2 linked regions of the Haloactinospora alba genome follow. The protein of the gene in region 1 interacts with the protein of each later gene in a pairwise test. Links are inferred from orthologs where the notes say so. Each region holds a gene or a part of one and is shown on either strand. Other genes may lie near its edges.

Evidence for each region.
Region 2: the proteins of FHX37_RS02075 (region 1) and FHX37_RS08795 interact in binary tests that used the Escherichia coli proteins (3 or more experiments, as listed by UniProt). The link is inferred for Haloactinospora alba from one-to-one orthologs.

What each region holds. Positions count from the first base shown.
Region 1 is NZ_VFQC01000001.1:440,697-448,786, forward strand. The notes cover bases 1,051-5,298. They hold FHX37_RS02075 (multifunctional oxoglutarate decarboxylase/oxoglutarate dehydrogenase thiamine pyrophosphate-binding subunit/dihydrolipoyllysine-residue succinyltransferase subunit), read right to left. Parts: upstream 4,932-5,298; coding sequence 1,251-4,931; downstream 1,051-1,250. Other genes in these bases: FHX37_RS02070 (DUF6104 family protein), read right to left, coding at 1,065-1,247. Also shown: FHX37_RS02065 (DUF4097 family beta strand repeat-containing protein), read right to left, coding at 26-880; FHX37_RS02080 (BlaI/MecI/CopY family transcriptional regulator), read left to right, coding at 5,516-5,905; FHX37_RS02085 (pyridoxal phosphate-dependent aminotransferase), read left to right, coding at 5,976-7,151; FHX37_RS02090 (class I SAM-dependent methyltransferase), read left to right, coding at 7,192-7,818; FHX37_RS02095 (M16 family metallopeptidase), read left to right, coding at 7,940-8,090. UniProt on the Escherichia coli protein: E1 component of the 2-oxoglutarate dehydrogenase (OGDH) complex which catalyzes the decarboxylation of 2-oxoglutarate, the first step in the conversion of 2-oxoglutarate to succinyl-CoA and CO(2).
Region 2 is NZ_VFQC01000001.1:1,951,184-1,957,966, forward strand. What follows is about bases 1,222-4,162. They hold FHX37_RS08795 (ABC-F family ATP-binding cassette domain-containing protein), read right to left. Parts: upstream 3,521-4,162; coding sequence 1,922-3,520; downstream 1,222-1,921. Other genes in these bases: FHX37_RS08785 (enoyl-CoA hydratase/isomerase family protein), read right to left, coding at 1,222-1,439; FHX37_RS08790 (helix-turn-helix domain-containing protein), read right to left, coding at 1,543-1,779; FHX37_RS08800 (AI-2E family transporter), read right to left, coding at 3,859-4,162. Outside these bases: FHX37_RS08780 (DEAD/DEAH box helicase), read right to left, coding at 1-298; more of FHX37_RS08785, read right to left, coding at 633-1,221; more of FHX37_RS08800, read right to left, coding at 4,163-5,094; FHX37_RS08805 (YccF domain-containing protein), read right to left, coding at 5,222-5,629; FHX37_RS08810 (MBL fold metallo-hydrolase), read left to right, coding at 6,348-6,783. UniProt on the Escherichia coli protein: Genetic data indicate it may be involved in ribosome assembly or function.

The sequences.
Region 1 (8,090 bases):
GGGAGAACGGCGCCGCTTCCTCCCTTCACTCGCGACCCGTGGGTATGGCGGCCGGCGCGTCGGCGGCGCGGCGTAGCAGGGAAACCGCGCCGGAGACGGTGGTCACGCTGATGTTCGAGGGGTCGATACCGTCGCCGATTTTCCCACTGAGGTTGGTGCGCCCGGGCGGGGAGCTGCGGTCCAGACCGAACGCGGACTGCACGTTGCCGGTGGCCGACCGCAGTTCGACACCGGCCGAGGTGTCGGCGGGAACGCGCAGGGCCACCTCGCCGGACACCGACGCGAGCCGCACCCGGGAGGAGGCGGCGAGGTCGACATCGGCCAGGAACTGCCCCGAGGCGGTCTTCCCGGACATCTCCGCCAGCCTGCCGCCCGCCACCGCGGCCTGGCCGCTCACGCTGTTGAACCGCAGGATGCCGTGCAGGTCCCGGCCGGCGAAGCTGCCGGAGACGGTGTTGGCCTCCACCTCACCGTTGATGTTGTCCAGGGTGATGTCCCCGGATGCGGTGCGTAGGTGGGTCTTGGCGGTCAACCCCGCGGCGACGACCGGCGCCGACAGTGTGGTGACCTCCACGGGGCAGTCGGGCGGTACCCGCACGTTGACCGTGGCGGAGCGGCGCTGCACCCCCTTGTACCCGGACAGCTGCGCCGGGCGCAGCCGCTCCAGGAAACCGCTCCCGGTGAGGTCCTCGTAGGTGATGGTGAGGATGCCGGCCTCGTGGGTGGCGAGGATCGGCTCCCCGGTGATGTCGGAGACCTCGAAGGTCACCGGGTCATCCGTGGGCAGGATGTTGACATGACCGCCGATGATCCGGACGCGCAGCGCGACGATGCCGTCGAGCGTCCGGGTCGCCGGCTGGTCGATGGTCCAACGCGCCATCGCAGTCCCTTCGACACGACCTGCTGACAACAAACACGATATGTCGCGAGCCGCCGGTTTTCAAGATATGTCGTGAGGTTCGTTGGGGTGGCCGGGCGGGGGCGCACACGAAAGGGTGGTGGCGGCCCGCGGCCGCCACCACCCGGAAACGCTCCGGTGGGGAGGGCGCGCCCTCCCCACCGGGTCACTCCTCCTCGTCCTCGTCGTCCAGCCGGGCCAGCCACGTGGCCAACCGGTCGACGGCGGTCTCGAACTCCGGATTGAGGTCGGTGAACACGCGCAGCTGGTCGGCGAGCCAGGACAGCGACACCTGCTCCTCGCCGCGGCGGTTCTCCAGTTCCTCCAGACCGCGGTCCGTGTAGTACATGACCTACTCCGCCGGGGGGAAGACGGTGTTGATGAGCGCCTGCTGCTCGGTCTCGTGCCGCTTGCCCGACCCGGCGGCCGGAGCGGAGCCCGCCGGCCGGGAGACCCGGGTGAACGGCTGGTCCAGCTGCTCGGAGAAGACCAGGGCCACGAACGGCCACGGCCCCTGGTTCGCCGGCTCGTCCTGCACCCACAGCACCTCGCCGGCGTTGGGGTACGCCGCCAGTTGCTGGCGGATCTCCTCGACCGGCAGCGGGTAGAGCCGCTCCACCCGGATGATGGCGGTCTGGGTGTCACCGGTGTTCCGGCGCGCGGTCTCCAGGTCGTAGTACACCTTGCCCGAGCACAGCACCACCCGGCGGACGTCCTTCGGCTCCAGCCCCGCCTCGTCCGGGATGAGCGGCTGGAACGCCCCGGAGGTGAACTCCGACACTGCCGACGTGGCCGTCTTCAGCCGCAGCAGCATCTTCGGCGTGAACACCACCAGCGGGCGGCGGTACGGCGACTTCGCCTGCCACCGCAGCAGGTGGAAGTAGTTCGCCGGCGTCGTCGGTTGGGCGACCGTCATGTTCTCCTGGGCGCACAGCTGGAGGAACCGCTCGATGCGCGCCGAGGAGTGGTCCGGGCCCTGGCCCTCGTAGCCGTGCGGCAGCAGCATGGTGACGTTGGAACGCTGCCCCCACTTCTGCTCACTGGCGCTGATGTACTCGTCGATGACGTTCTGCGCCCCGTTGACGAAGTCGCCGTACTGGGCCTCCCACGCCACCAGGGCGTCCGGGCGCTCCGTGGAGTAGCCGTACTCGAAGCCCAACGCCGCGAACTCGCTCAGCAGCGAGTCGTGCGTGTAGAACTTGGACGTTCCCTGGTCGAACTGTTTCAGCGGGATGTGCACCTCGCCGGTGTTCCGGTCGACGAGGGCCGCGTGGCGCTGTCCGAAGGTGCCGCGGCGGCTGTCCTGGCCGACCAGCCGCACGGGGTGCTCCTCCATGAGCAGCGAACCGAACGCGAGTGTCTCCCCCAGCGGGAAGTCGATCTTGTCGTCCTCGACCATCTGGGGCCGCCGCTGCATCTGGGGCTGCAGCCGCGGGTGGAGAGTGAAGCCCTCGGGCAGGTTGACCTGCGTGTCCACGATCCGCTTCACGGCCTCGCTGGAGATCGCGGTCTCCACCGTGCTGTGGTCGATGCGTTCCTCGTCGAACACCTCCGGCTTGATCACCGCGCCGGGTTCGGCGGGCTTCTTCCCGGCCTCCCGGGTCTCGGTGAAGGCGCGCTCCAGCTGCGTCTGGTAGTCCCGCAGCGCGTTCTCCGCCTCCTCCACGGTGATGTCGCCGCGGCCGATCAGCGCCTCGGTGTAGAGCTTGCGCGTGGAGCGCTTCGCGTCGATCACGTTGTACATCAGCGGCTGCGTGAACTGCGGGTTGTCCGCCTCGTTGTGGCCGCGCCGCCGGTAGCACACCATGTCGACGACGACGTCCTTGTTGAACGCCTGCCGGTAGGCGAAGGCGAGCTGGGCCACCCGCACCACGGCCTCCGGGTCGTCACCGTTCACGTGGAAGATCGGAGCCTGCACCATCCGCGCCACGTCGGTGGCGTAGACGCTCGACCGGCTGTCCGCCGGCGAGGTGGTGAACCCGACCTGGTTGTTCACGATGACGTGCACCGTGCCGCCGGTGCGGTACCCGCGCAGCTGGGACAGGTTCAGGGTCTCGGCGACCACACCCTGGCCGGCGAACGCGGCGTCCCCGTGGATCAGCAGCGGCAGCACGGTGAAACCGTGCGGCCCCTTGTCCAGGATGTCCTGCTTGGCGCGCACGATGCCCTCGGCCACCGGGTTGACCGTCTCCAGGTGGCTGGGGTTGGCGGCCAGGGAGATCGCGATCCTCTCCCCGTTGGCGGTCTCGAAGGTGCCCTCGGTGCCGAGGTGGTACTTGACGTCGCCGGAACCGTGCACGCTGCGCGGGTCCAGGTTGCCCTCGAACTCGCCGAAGATCTGGCCGTAGGACTTGCCGCAGATGTTGGCGAGGACGTTCAGCCGCCCGCGGTGGGCCATCGCCAGCACGACCTCGTCCAGGTTGGACTCGGCGGCCTTGGTGATGACGCCGTCCAGCAGCGGGATCAGGGACTCTCCGCCCTCCAGGGAGAACCGCTTCTGCCCCACGTACTTCGTCTGCAGGAACGTCTCGAAGGCCTCGGCGCTGTTCAGCCGCCGCAGGATGTGCAGCTGCTCCTCACGTCTGGGGCTCTCGTGCTCCCGCTCCACGTGGGCCTGGATCCACTCCCGCTCCTCCGGGCTCTGGATGTGCATGTACTCGATGCCCACGGTGCGGCAGTAGGTGTCGCGCAGTACACCCAGCACGTCCCGCAGCTTCATGACCTGCTTGCCGCCGAAGCCGCCGGTGGGGAACTCCCGCTCCAGGTCCCACAGGGTCAGGCCGTGCTCGAGGACGTCCAGGTCCGGGTGGCGGCGCTGCTTGTACTCCAGCGGGTCGGTCTCGGCCATGAGGTGGCCGCGCACCCGGTAGGCGTGGATCAGCTCCTGGACCCGGCTCGCCTTGTCGAGCTCGTAGTCGTGGTTGACCGAGATGTCCTGTTCCCACCGCACCGGCTCGTACGGGATGCGCAGCGACCGGAAGATCTCGTCGTAGAACCCTTCCTCGCCCAGCAGCAGGTTGTGGATCCTGCGCAGGAACTCCCCGGACTGCGCGCCCTGGATGATGCGGTGGTCGTAGGTGGAGGTCAGCGTCATGACCTTGCTCACCGCGAGCCGGTTCAGGGTCTCGTCCGAGGCTCCCTGGAACTCGGCCGGGTACTCCATCGCGCCGACACCCACGATGGTGCCCTGCCCCGGCATCAGCCGCGGCACCGAGTGCACGGTGCCGATACCGCCCGGGTTGGTCAGGCTGATCGTGGTCCCCTGGAAGTCGGGGACGCCCAGCTTGTTGTTCCGGGCCTTGCGGACCAGCTCCTCGTAGCCGCTCCAGAACTGCTTGAAGTCCATCTGGTCGGCGGTCTTGATGCTGGGCACCACCAGCTGCCGGGAGCCGTCGGGCTTCTCCAGGTCGATGGCCAGGCCGAAGTTCACGTGCTCCGGCTTGGCGATGCCCGGTTTACCGTCGACCTCCACGTAGGAGTAGTTCATCTCCGGCATCGACTGCAGCGCCTTCACCATGGCGTAGCCGATGAGGTGGGTGAAGGAGACCTTCCCGCCCCGGCCGCGCTTCAGGTGGTTGTTGATGACGATGCGGTTGTCGAAGAGCAGCTTCACCGGGACCGCGCGGACACTCGTCGCGGTCGGCAGTGACAGGCTGGCCTCCATGTTGGAGGCGGTCCGGGCGGGCGCGCCGCGCAGCCGCTCCTCGTGGACCTTCAGAGCCTCCTCGGTCTCCTCCTCAGCGGAGGAGGTGGAGCCGTCCGAGCCGGACGCCGGCTGTTTCTGGCTCTCGGACTGCTGGCTCGGTTTCGACTCGCCTTGTGACGTGGCTGTGGACGCGGGTGCGGAGCTAGCCGGGGACTTCCCGGTCGCGCCGTTGGGCTGGGTGGTCGTGCCGGACTTGTAGTCGGCGAAGAAATTCCACCATGCCTTATCAACCGAGTTCGGGTCGTTCAGATACTTTTGGTAAAGCTCCTCGACCAACCACTCATTAGGGCCGAAATCTGTCAAGGGGTGAGACGCCTCAGACGACACGGCGGAGATCGCCCTCTTCCGCAGCTCGCTTGTGAATGGATATTGACGAGATGGTCGCTGCGCGGGGCGGCTCCGGCTGCGACGGCTCTCTGCGGCCGTCCGGACGCACCCCGGCCAGCGCTCTCAATGCACAGGCTACTTGTCCGGGGGCGTCTATGGGGAGTCCGTGCCGCGATCCGACTGGGAGATACCTAACAGTCATTCACACGACGAAGGCCATGTCCGGAAAAAATCCCCTGTGACCTGCGGCGATTCCCTCCCGGATGTGACCGTTTCGCGACGGTGGCGCAACGGGAACGGGAACCGCGCGTGTCCTCGCGGCGTCCCAGTCCACAAGCGGCCGGGTAGGACGGTCGGTCCCGCCCAGCGGAAGCGGGGGCCCGCCGGACGGGACCGAACCCGGCCGCTCCGCCCCCGCCACGGAAACGGCGTCGTGCGCCGACCGAACGGACGGAATCCGCCCCCCGCGCACCCGTGAAACGCACGGCCAGAACCGCCACCAGGCACGGATCTGCGCGGGTGTGCGCATTTTCCAGCCACATCCTGGCACCCCCTCCTAATATGTCCGAACGGAGGTGGGGAGGGTGAAAGAGTTCGGTGAGCTCGAATCCGCGATCATGGACGCGCTCTGGAGGGCGGACAGCCCTCTCACCGTGCGCGAGGTGCGCGACACCATGGTCTACGGACGCAACGTCGCCTACACGACCGTCATGACGGTGACCAACATCCTGCACCACAAAGGGGTGCTGAACCGGGAGAAAGCCGGCCGGGCCTGGCTGTACTGGCCCTGTGAGTCCCGCGAGGAACACAACGCCCGGCTCATGAACGAGATCTTCCACTCCTGCGGCGACCCGGGAACGACCATGCTGCGGTTCGTGGAGAACATCAGCGACGAGGACGTGGTCCAACTCAACCGGGTCCTGCACGAGGTCCGGGCGCGGCGCACGCGCAATCCCCCCGAAGCGTCCCGCTGACGGCGGCACCGCCGCGCGTGACCGGACCCGCCACGCGACAGCGACACGGCGACAGCCTATGCTGCCTGCCGTGGAGGAACCGCTTGTCACCAGGATGCGCAGGTTCGGCGAGACGATCTTCGCCGAGATGAGCCAGCTGGCCGCCGACCACGGCGCCATCAACCTCGGGCAGGGCTTCCCGGACACCGACGGTCCGCGTTCCCTGCTGGACGGCGCCACCCGGCGGATCCAGGAGGGCGTCAACCAGTACCCGCCCGGCCCGGGGCGGAGCGAGCTCCGCGGCGCCGTGGCCGAGGAACGGCAGCGCCTGCACGGGCTCTCCTACGACCCCGACGGGGAGGTCTACGTCACCGTGGGCGCCACCGCCGGGATCGCCTCGGCGGTGCTCGGGCTGGTGGAACCCGGCGACGAGGTCGTGCTGCTCGAACCCATGTACGACTCCTACGCCGGTGCCATCGCACTGGCGGGCGCCACCCGGCGCCCCGTCGCGCTGCGCCCCGACCCCGCCGACGGGAACCGGTTCACGTTCGACCCGGATGAGCTGCGGGCCGCCGTCGGCCCCCGGACCCGGATGGTCATCGTCAACACCCCGCACAACCCCACCGGCACCGTGCTCACCCCGGCGGAGCTCGAGACCATCGCCGACGTGTGCCGCCGCAACGACCTCATCGCCCTCACCGACGAGGTCTACGAACACCTCACCTTCGACGGCGTGGCCCACACCCCGCTGGCCAGTCTCCCCGGCATGCGCGAGCGCACCCTCTCCCTCTCCTCCGCCGGGAAGACGTTCTCCGTCACCGCGTGGAAGACCGGGTGGGCCACCGGGCCGCGTCCCCTCATCCGCGCGATGCAGACCGTCAACCAGTTCCTCACGTTCACCGCGAACGGCGCCCTGCAGCTCGCGGTCGCCGACGCGCTGCGGGAGGAGACCGGGTGGGTGCGACAGCAGCGCGAGGCGCTGGAGAGCAAACGCGACCGGCTGTCCGAGGGGCTGCGCGCCGCCGGTTTCACGGTGCTGCGCCCGCACGGGACCTACTTCCTCATGGCCGACATCCGTCCGCTGGGCTACACGGACGGCATCGAGTTCGCCCGCGAGCTCCCCCGCAGCGCCGGCGTCGCCGCCGTCCCCGCGCAGGTCCTCTACGACAACCCCGACGAGGGGCGCCACCTGGTCCGTTTCGCGTTCTGCAAACGCGACGAGGTCCTGGACGCCGCCGTGGAACGGCTCGCCAACCACACCGGCTGACGGACCCGGCAACGGACCGGACCGGGAAGGAAAAACCCCAATGACCATGCCAGCCGACCTGGAACGCATCGCCGAGGCCGCGAAAGGGTTCATGCCTCCCGAGGAGGGGCGCGTCCTCCACGAGACCGCGCGGGACCACGCGGCGCTCGGCCCGGTACTGGAGATCGGCAGCTACTGCGGGAAGTCCACCGTTTACCTGGGGGCGGCCGCCCGCCGCACCGGCGGCACCGTCGTCACCGTGGACCACCACCGCGGTTCCGAGGAGCACCAGCGCGGCTGGGAGTACCACGACCCCGCCATGGCCGACCCGGAGACGGGCAGGCTCGACACGCTGGGCGAGTTCCGCGCCACCATCGCGGCGGCGGACCTGGAGGAGCACGTGGTGGCCGTGATCGGCCGATCCGCCGACGTCGCCCGGCTGTGGAACACCCCGCTGGGCATGGTGTTCATCGACGGCGGCCACACCGACGAGGCCGCCCGGGCCGACTACGACGGCTGGAGCCCCCACGTCGCACCCGGCGGTGCCCTGGCCATCCACGACGTGTTCCCCGACCCCGCCGACGGCGGGCGCCCGCCCTACACCATCTACCGGCGGGCACTGGACTCGGGAGCGTTCACCGAGACCCGCGCCGTCGGCTCGATGCGCGTCCTGCGACGCCTGCCGTGACGGCCGAGCGCGGCCCGGTACCGATTGCGGTAACCGTACACGTGAGCGCCTCCGACCACATAGGCTCAGACACCGGGAACGGCAACCGTACGACGGCCGAACATGAGGGGTGCATGAAGTGGTGACAACGAAAACGGCCAGCGGGAACGTGCGCCAGTTCACCCTGGACAACGGGCTCCGCCTGGTGACGGCACCGGCGGACACCGGCCAGGTGGCGGCGGTCAACCTCTGGTACGGGGTCGGTTCCCGTTACGAGGTGCCGGGCAGGACCG
Region 2 (6,783 bases), 1.5 Mb from region 1 along the record:
CGTCGCGCAACTGGTGCGCGAGCTCACGGGTGGGAACCAGCACCAACCCGCGCGGACGGCGCGCGGCGGCACGGCGCTCGCTGGCCCGTATCAGCAGCGGAAGACCGAAGGCCAGGGTCTTTCCCGATCCGGTACGGCCGCAGCCGAGGACGTCGCGACCGGCGAGTGCCGCGGGGATGGTCGCTGTCTGGATCGGGAACGGGCTGGTGACGCCGTTGCGGGTGAGTATGTCGGTGATCGATTCCGGCAGCCCAAGGTCGGAGAAGACCGGGTCTGCGGCATTGTTCGCTTCCGTCACGTGACGTAAAACCTTCCTCGTAGAGCGGCAGCGTTTCGAGGAAGGCCCCGCGGCTGCACGGCCGCAATCACACAAAACGCGCCGGGAAACGCGGCACGGAGGGCTCCTGGAGCTTCCTCCGGCGCTGGGCGGTCCGGCGCGCCGGGTGCGCGCAGTACGGGTGAGACCGCCTCCAGTAGGGTACTAGAGAGCCCGTGCCGGCAGACACAGCGGGAACCGTTCTTCCGGGGTGATTCGTACCTCCTCGGTGGGCCGGCCCCGGTCAACCGGCTCCCCGGAAGCCGTCCGTCCCGGACACGACTTGCGACCCGACCGCCCTCGGCCGGCCCGGGTACTACGCGGACTGCTGCCGGGCGAGGTCGGTGAGGCGACCGATCTGCGCCCGCCGCTCAGCCGCCGCCTGCTCCGCCAGGCTGTTGTCCGGTGCCTGCAGTAGGAGCTCCTTCGTGGCCCGCGCCGCCTCGGCGGGGGTAGTGAGCACGGCGGCCGCGAGGTCGGATACGGCGCCCTCCAGCTCGTCGCCGCCGACGACGAGCTCGGCGAGCCCGAGCTCCCGGGCCTCGGTAGCGGGAATCCGGCGGGCGGTCAGGCACAGTTCCAGGGCACGGTTCGGTCCGACCAGGTCCACGAGGGGTTTGGTTCCCGTGAGGTCGGGGACGAGCCCCAGCGCTGGTTCCTTCATGCACAGCTGCGCGTTGTCGGCGAGTATGCGCAGGTCACAGGAGAGAGCGAGCTGGAACCCCGCCCCTATGGCATGGCCGTGGACTGCGGCTATGGAGACGAGGTCCGGCCTGCGCAGCCAACGGAAACCCTCCTGGTAGCCAGCTATCGTCGCGTCCAGCTCCGCGGGGTCGGGGACCTTCCCACTGGCGAGAGGGGAACTCTCGCCCTCGGGCCCGCCGGGTTCGAACATGGTGAGATCGATACCGGAGGAGAAGGAGGCCCCATCCCCGGCTAGCACCACGATTCGGACGGACTCGGGGAGGTTCTGGCCGATACTGGCCAACGCGCTCCACGTGCGCCCTGTCATGGCGTTGCGACGCTCCGGGCGGGCCAGGGTGACTCTCGCGATCTCCCCGTCGATCTCCAGTCGCAGACCGGCCTCGTCCAGCTCCTGGTCCGTGATCACCTGGTCAGCCATGCGCACCTCCGCGATTCGGGCTATCCGCCGCAACCGGCGGGTCTGTTCGGCCGGGAACGGGGGCCAACCCTACTCGGCACGGGAGGAGGAGCGACCGCACGGGTCACGAACGGCCGGTGACCCCGCCCCGTCCACGCAGCGTTGCACCGGCCTCGGTGAGCAGGCGGCGCACGAAACCGTAGGAGCGGCCGGTGGCCGCGGCCAGCGAGCGTATGCTCTCCCCCTGCTCGTAGCGCTCCCGGAGTTCGGTCGCGAGCTCCGAGCGTTCAGTGCCTGTCACCCGCGCGCCTCTCTGCAGCGACTCGGACACGGCGTCCTCCCACTCTCCGTCGGTGATCATGGCCACAGTCGCTGCCAATGATCAGCCATGCCCGCGGCTGTGGCTACCGGTGGGACACGACGGGCGCGGCACTACAACCGCGCCTCGGGGTTTCGGACACGACACTTCGGGGGCCGAAACCGGGTCCCCGGCCGGCCACCGTTCAGGCGAGCGACACGAGTTCGGCGTACTCGGGGCTCCACATGTCCTCCCCGCCGTCGGGCAGCATGATGACCCGCTCCGGCTGCAGTGCCTCGACCGCTCCCTCGTCGTGGGTGACGAGCACGATCGCGCCCTTGTAGTTGCGCAGCGCGTTGAGGATCTCCTCGCGGCTGGCCGGATCAAGGTTGTTGGTGGGTTCGTCCAGCAACAGCACATTGGCGCTGGAGACCACGAGTCTGGCCAGGGCCAGTCGTGTCTTCTCCCCGCCCGAGAGCACCCCCGCGGGTTTCTCGACGTCATCACCGCTGAATAGGAACGATCCGAGAGTGCGTCTGGCCTCGACGTCAGGCAGGTCGGGAGCGGTGTCCATCATGTTCTCCAGGACGGAGCGCTCCGTGTCCAGGGTCTCGTGCTCCTGTGCGTAGTAGCCGAGCTGTAGCCCGTGGCCGGGTATCACCTCTCCGGTGTCGGGTTGTTCCACTCCCGCCATGAGGCGCAGCAGTGTCGTCTTGCCGGCGCCGTTCAGACCGAGGATGACCACCCTGCTGCCGCGGTCGATGGCCAGGTCCACCCCGGAGAAGATCTCCAGGGAGCCGTAGGACTTGGACAGGCCCTTGGCGGTCAGCGGTGTTCGCCCGCACGGAGCGGGGTCGGGGAACCGCAGTTTGGCGACCTTGTCCGCGCTGCGCTGGCCCTCCACGGAGTTGAGAAGCCGTTCGGCGCGGTTGTCCATCTGGTGCGCGGCTCTCGCCTTGGTGGCTTTGGCCCGGAACCGGTCGGCCTGTTTCCGTAGCGCCGACGCCTGCTTCTCCGCGTTGTCCTGCTCCCGTTTGCGCCTGCGCTCGTCGGCCTCCCGCTGGGCCTGGTAGGCCTTCCAGCCCATGTTGTACATGTCCAGTACGCACCTGTTGGCGTCCAGGTAGAAGACCTTGTTCACGACGTGTTCGACCAGGTCGACATCGTGGCTGATGACGATCAGCCCACCCTGGTGGGACTTCAGGAAGTCGCGCAGCCAGATGATGGAGTCACCGTCGAGGTGGTTGGTCGGTTCGTCGAGCAGCAGGGTGTCGGCTCCGCTGAACAGGATGCGCGCCAGCTCGATGCGGCGGCGCTGTCCACCGGACAGGGTCCCCAACGGTTGGGAGAGGATGCGCTCCTCCAGCCCCAGGCTGGAGGCGATGGACGCCGCCTCGGCCTCGGCCGCGTAACCACCCATCAGGTGCAACCGTTCCTCGGCGTGGGCGTAGGCACGGGACCCCTGGTCGCGCACTTTGGGATCGTCGCTTCCCATCCGCTCCTCGGCGGCCCGCATCTGCCGCACAGCCTCGTCGATACCGCGCGCGGAGAGGATCCGTTCCCGAGCGATCTCCGAGAGGTCGCTCGCCCGGGGATCCTGCGGGAGGTACCCGATACTTCCGTTGTTGGTGACCTGGCCGGAGCTCGGCGTCCCCTCCCCTGCCAGCACTTTGGTCAGGGTCGTCTTACCGGCGCCGTTACGGCCTACCAGTCCGATCCGGTCACCGTTGTTGACACGGAAGGAGGCGGACTCCAGCAGCAGGCGGGAGCCCACACGCAGTTCAAGATCAGAAGCGATCAGCATGAAGGCAAACTTTCTCACGGGAGAGTGCGCACGGAGATATCCGGCAGGAGCTCGGCGGATGGAACAGGCGCTGAACGCCCTCAACGAGGCTCAGTCCGGCATCGCGCACACTCGCTCCAGGATAGGGGCACCAGCCGGAGGTGCGTCCGGCCCCGTTCTCTCGTCGACACGGTGTTGGGGACCCGTTCGGTGGGTGCCTGTCCCGCTGAGTGCCGCCCCAGCACCGCCCGGCCGCGTTCCCGTCGGTCGACGGAGCCCGCTCCGCCTCCCTGCGCGGCCGCGCAGGGGCGGCACTGGAGTACGCCGCTCGCGACGAACAGCCTCCACCGAACGGGAACCTAGGCGGCTCCCGGATCCCGGCCGGAGCCGGCCCCTGGACCCGCGGCGGGGACGGCGGCACCCTCACCAGCGGAAACGGTGGCGAACGGGCGGTTGCGCAACAGGGCGGCGACCACGGCCGCGATCGGTGTGGCCAAAAACATCCCGAGTACACCGGCGATGATGCTTCCCACCGCGATCACCAGCAGGACCACCGGGGACGGCAGTTCCAGCGCCCGCCCGTAAACGCGTGGCGCGAAGACGTGGCTCTCCAGCTGCTGCACCACCAGGACCACCGCCACCACGAGCACCGCGACGATCCATCCCTCGGTGACGAACGCGACCAGGGCCGCCAGTAATCCCGTGAGGAACGCGCCCACCACCGGCAGGAAGGCACCGACGAATGTCAGTACGATCAGCGGAATCGCCAGTGCGGGGTCGATCAGGAAGATCAGGAAGACGCCGATGCCGACCGCGTCGATCAGGCCCACGAGCGCCACGCCGCGCACGTAGCGTCCCATGACGTCGTAGGCGAGGTCGCCGGCGGCCTTCAGCGCCGGCCGGGAGGGAGAGGGGAACAGGGTCCGGACCCACTCCATGAGCCTGTCGCCGGAGTGGACGAAGTACACGGCCAGCACCAGCACGAGGACCAGTCCGACCAGAACCTCCAGCACCGCCGTGCCGGCGGTCCACACACCGCTGACGATGTCCGAGCCCCTCTCCTGCAGTACGCTGCGGAGTTCCTCCTCGGCGCTGGTGATGGTCTGGTCGAGCAGGTCCGGGTCCAGTCCGACAGCGGCGAGGAGCCCCCGTATGGAGTCCAGCCCTTCGCCGACGCTGCGGACCAGTCCCCCGAATCCGGAGATGGCGGGCTGTACGACCAGCGTGACGACCGCGCCCAACGCGAGCAGGGCCCCGACGAACGTGAGGGCTGTCGAGAGGCCACGGCCGAGCCCTCTGCGGCGCAGCCAGTTGGTCGGCGGGGACAGGAGCGCGGTTATGAACACCGCGAGGATGAGGGGAACGACCACCACGCGCAGGTAGGAGATCCCCCACAGCAACAGCCCGATGACCACACCGAGGATCAGCAGCCGAAGCGCGATGTCGCTCGCCCGACGCAACGCGTCGACGGTGCCGACCTCGTCGTGGTGCGCCGGCTCGGGTTCGACAGAACGCTCCGGTGGGGGTGGATCAGCGCTCTTCTCGCGCGATGCCCGCCACCGGTTCACCAACGGCCATTCGCTCGGCCGCTTCACCCGCACATTCGCCCCTTGGGATCGGATACGTCAGAACTGCCAGTGTGCGTGCTCCCGTGTAATCCCATGATGCACCGTCGTCGACGGATTCACGTTCCTGCCGCGCTGGCTTCCGCAGCACGGACGGTCAGAATTGCCATGGCTCACGAGCGTCCTCACTGCTCACGATCTCGTTTCCGAACGGTGCCAGCGCCACCGGAATCATCTTCAGTGTGGCCCACGCCATGGGGATACCGATAACGGTCACGGCGAGGCCGGCCGCGGCGACGATGTGACCGACAACCAGCCACCATCCCGCGACGAGCACCCAGACGACATTCAGCAGCGTACTGCCGCTTCCGGAGCCACTCTTGCTCGCCATCTCCCTCCCGAACGGCCAGAGCGCGTAATTCGCCATTCTCATGGCGGCGACACCGAACGGAATGGTCACCACCAGAACGAAACAGATCATGCCGGCGATCGCGTAGCCGACAGCGAGCCACAATCCAGCCACGAGCAGCCAGATAATGTTACAAACGAGCCTTATCAGGGCCACAGTCGCCCTTCCTGTTCAGTGTTCTCGGCCGTGGGCGCGGGTTCTCGGTCCCTACTCCGGTTCGGACGGCGCTGGAGCGCGTTTCGTTCCCTCCCACCCGGGATCCGTGGATCTGCTCTGTTGCCGGCGGCGTCCTCCGGAGGGCTGGTACGGCCGCGGGGCCGCTCGGCGGTTTTCCTCCCAGTGGGAATCCTCCCGGTTCGTCCCCCATCGCCGACGGAAAACCGCCATCCGGCCTCGCGCCGTGGGCGGGGTGGCGGCGTTCCCTCCTCCCGCGACCGCGACACACCGCGGTTGGCAGGGGCGTTCTCGCGCTTCGGGGACAGCGGTGGCATGGTTGGCAGCACCCCGCGCTGTCACGTGCGCCGCTGGGTACCCGGCTCGGACCGGCTGGCCGCGTCGGGACGGCGAGAACGCGGTCAGGCGTGCTGGGGCGCCGCGTGCCGGGAGAAGCGTCCACCGCAACAGGGCCTGACGGTCGTTGCCTCAGGGTCGTGCGGTCCTCGGCGGTCTCATCCCGCGCACGGGAGGAGACCGGTACAGGCCCCGGGTTCCTCGGCTCCCGCAGCGCCGTCGGAGTGGGCGCGCTCCCCGGACCGGGCGAAGCTCTGGCCCAGGCCGTGCTGACAGGAACGAAGGCAAGCAACGCGGCATCCCGTCGCCGGATCGGCTACCGGGACAGGAGGGTGCCCGTACCGAGGATGGAACGGAGAACGGCATGCGGATCACGAAACACGGACACTCCTGCGTACGTGCGGAGAAGGGGGACGCGACCCTCGTCATCGATCCCGGTGGGTTCAGCGAACCAGAGGTCGCGGTGGGCGCGGACGCGATCGCCATCACCCACGAGCATCCGGATCATTTCGACATGGACCAGTTGAACGCTGCCGTACGGGCGAATCCGGAACTGGAGATCTACACGCACGCGGGTATAGCGGCCCGGCTGGAAGAGCTGGGGGCGCGGGTCCACGAGGTGGAACACGGGGACGCGTTGCGGATAGCCGGTTTCGACGTGCACGTGTACGGGGAGCGCCACGCGGTTATCCACCCCGACATTCCGGTAATCACCAACGTCGGGTTCCGTATCGCCACGGAGGGGGGAGCCGTCTTCCACCCGGGGGACGCGCTGACCGTACCGGAGGACCCCGTGAGCA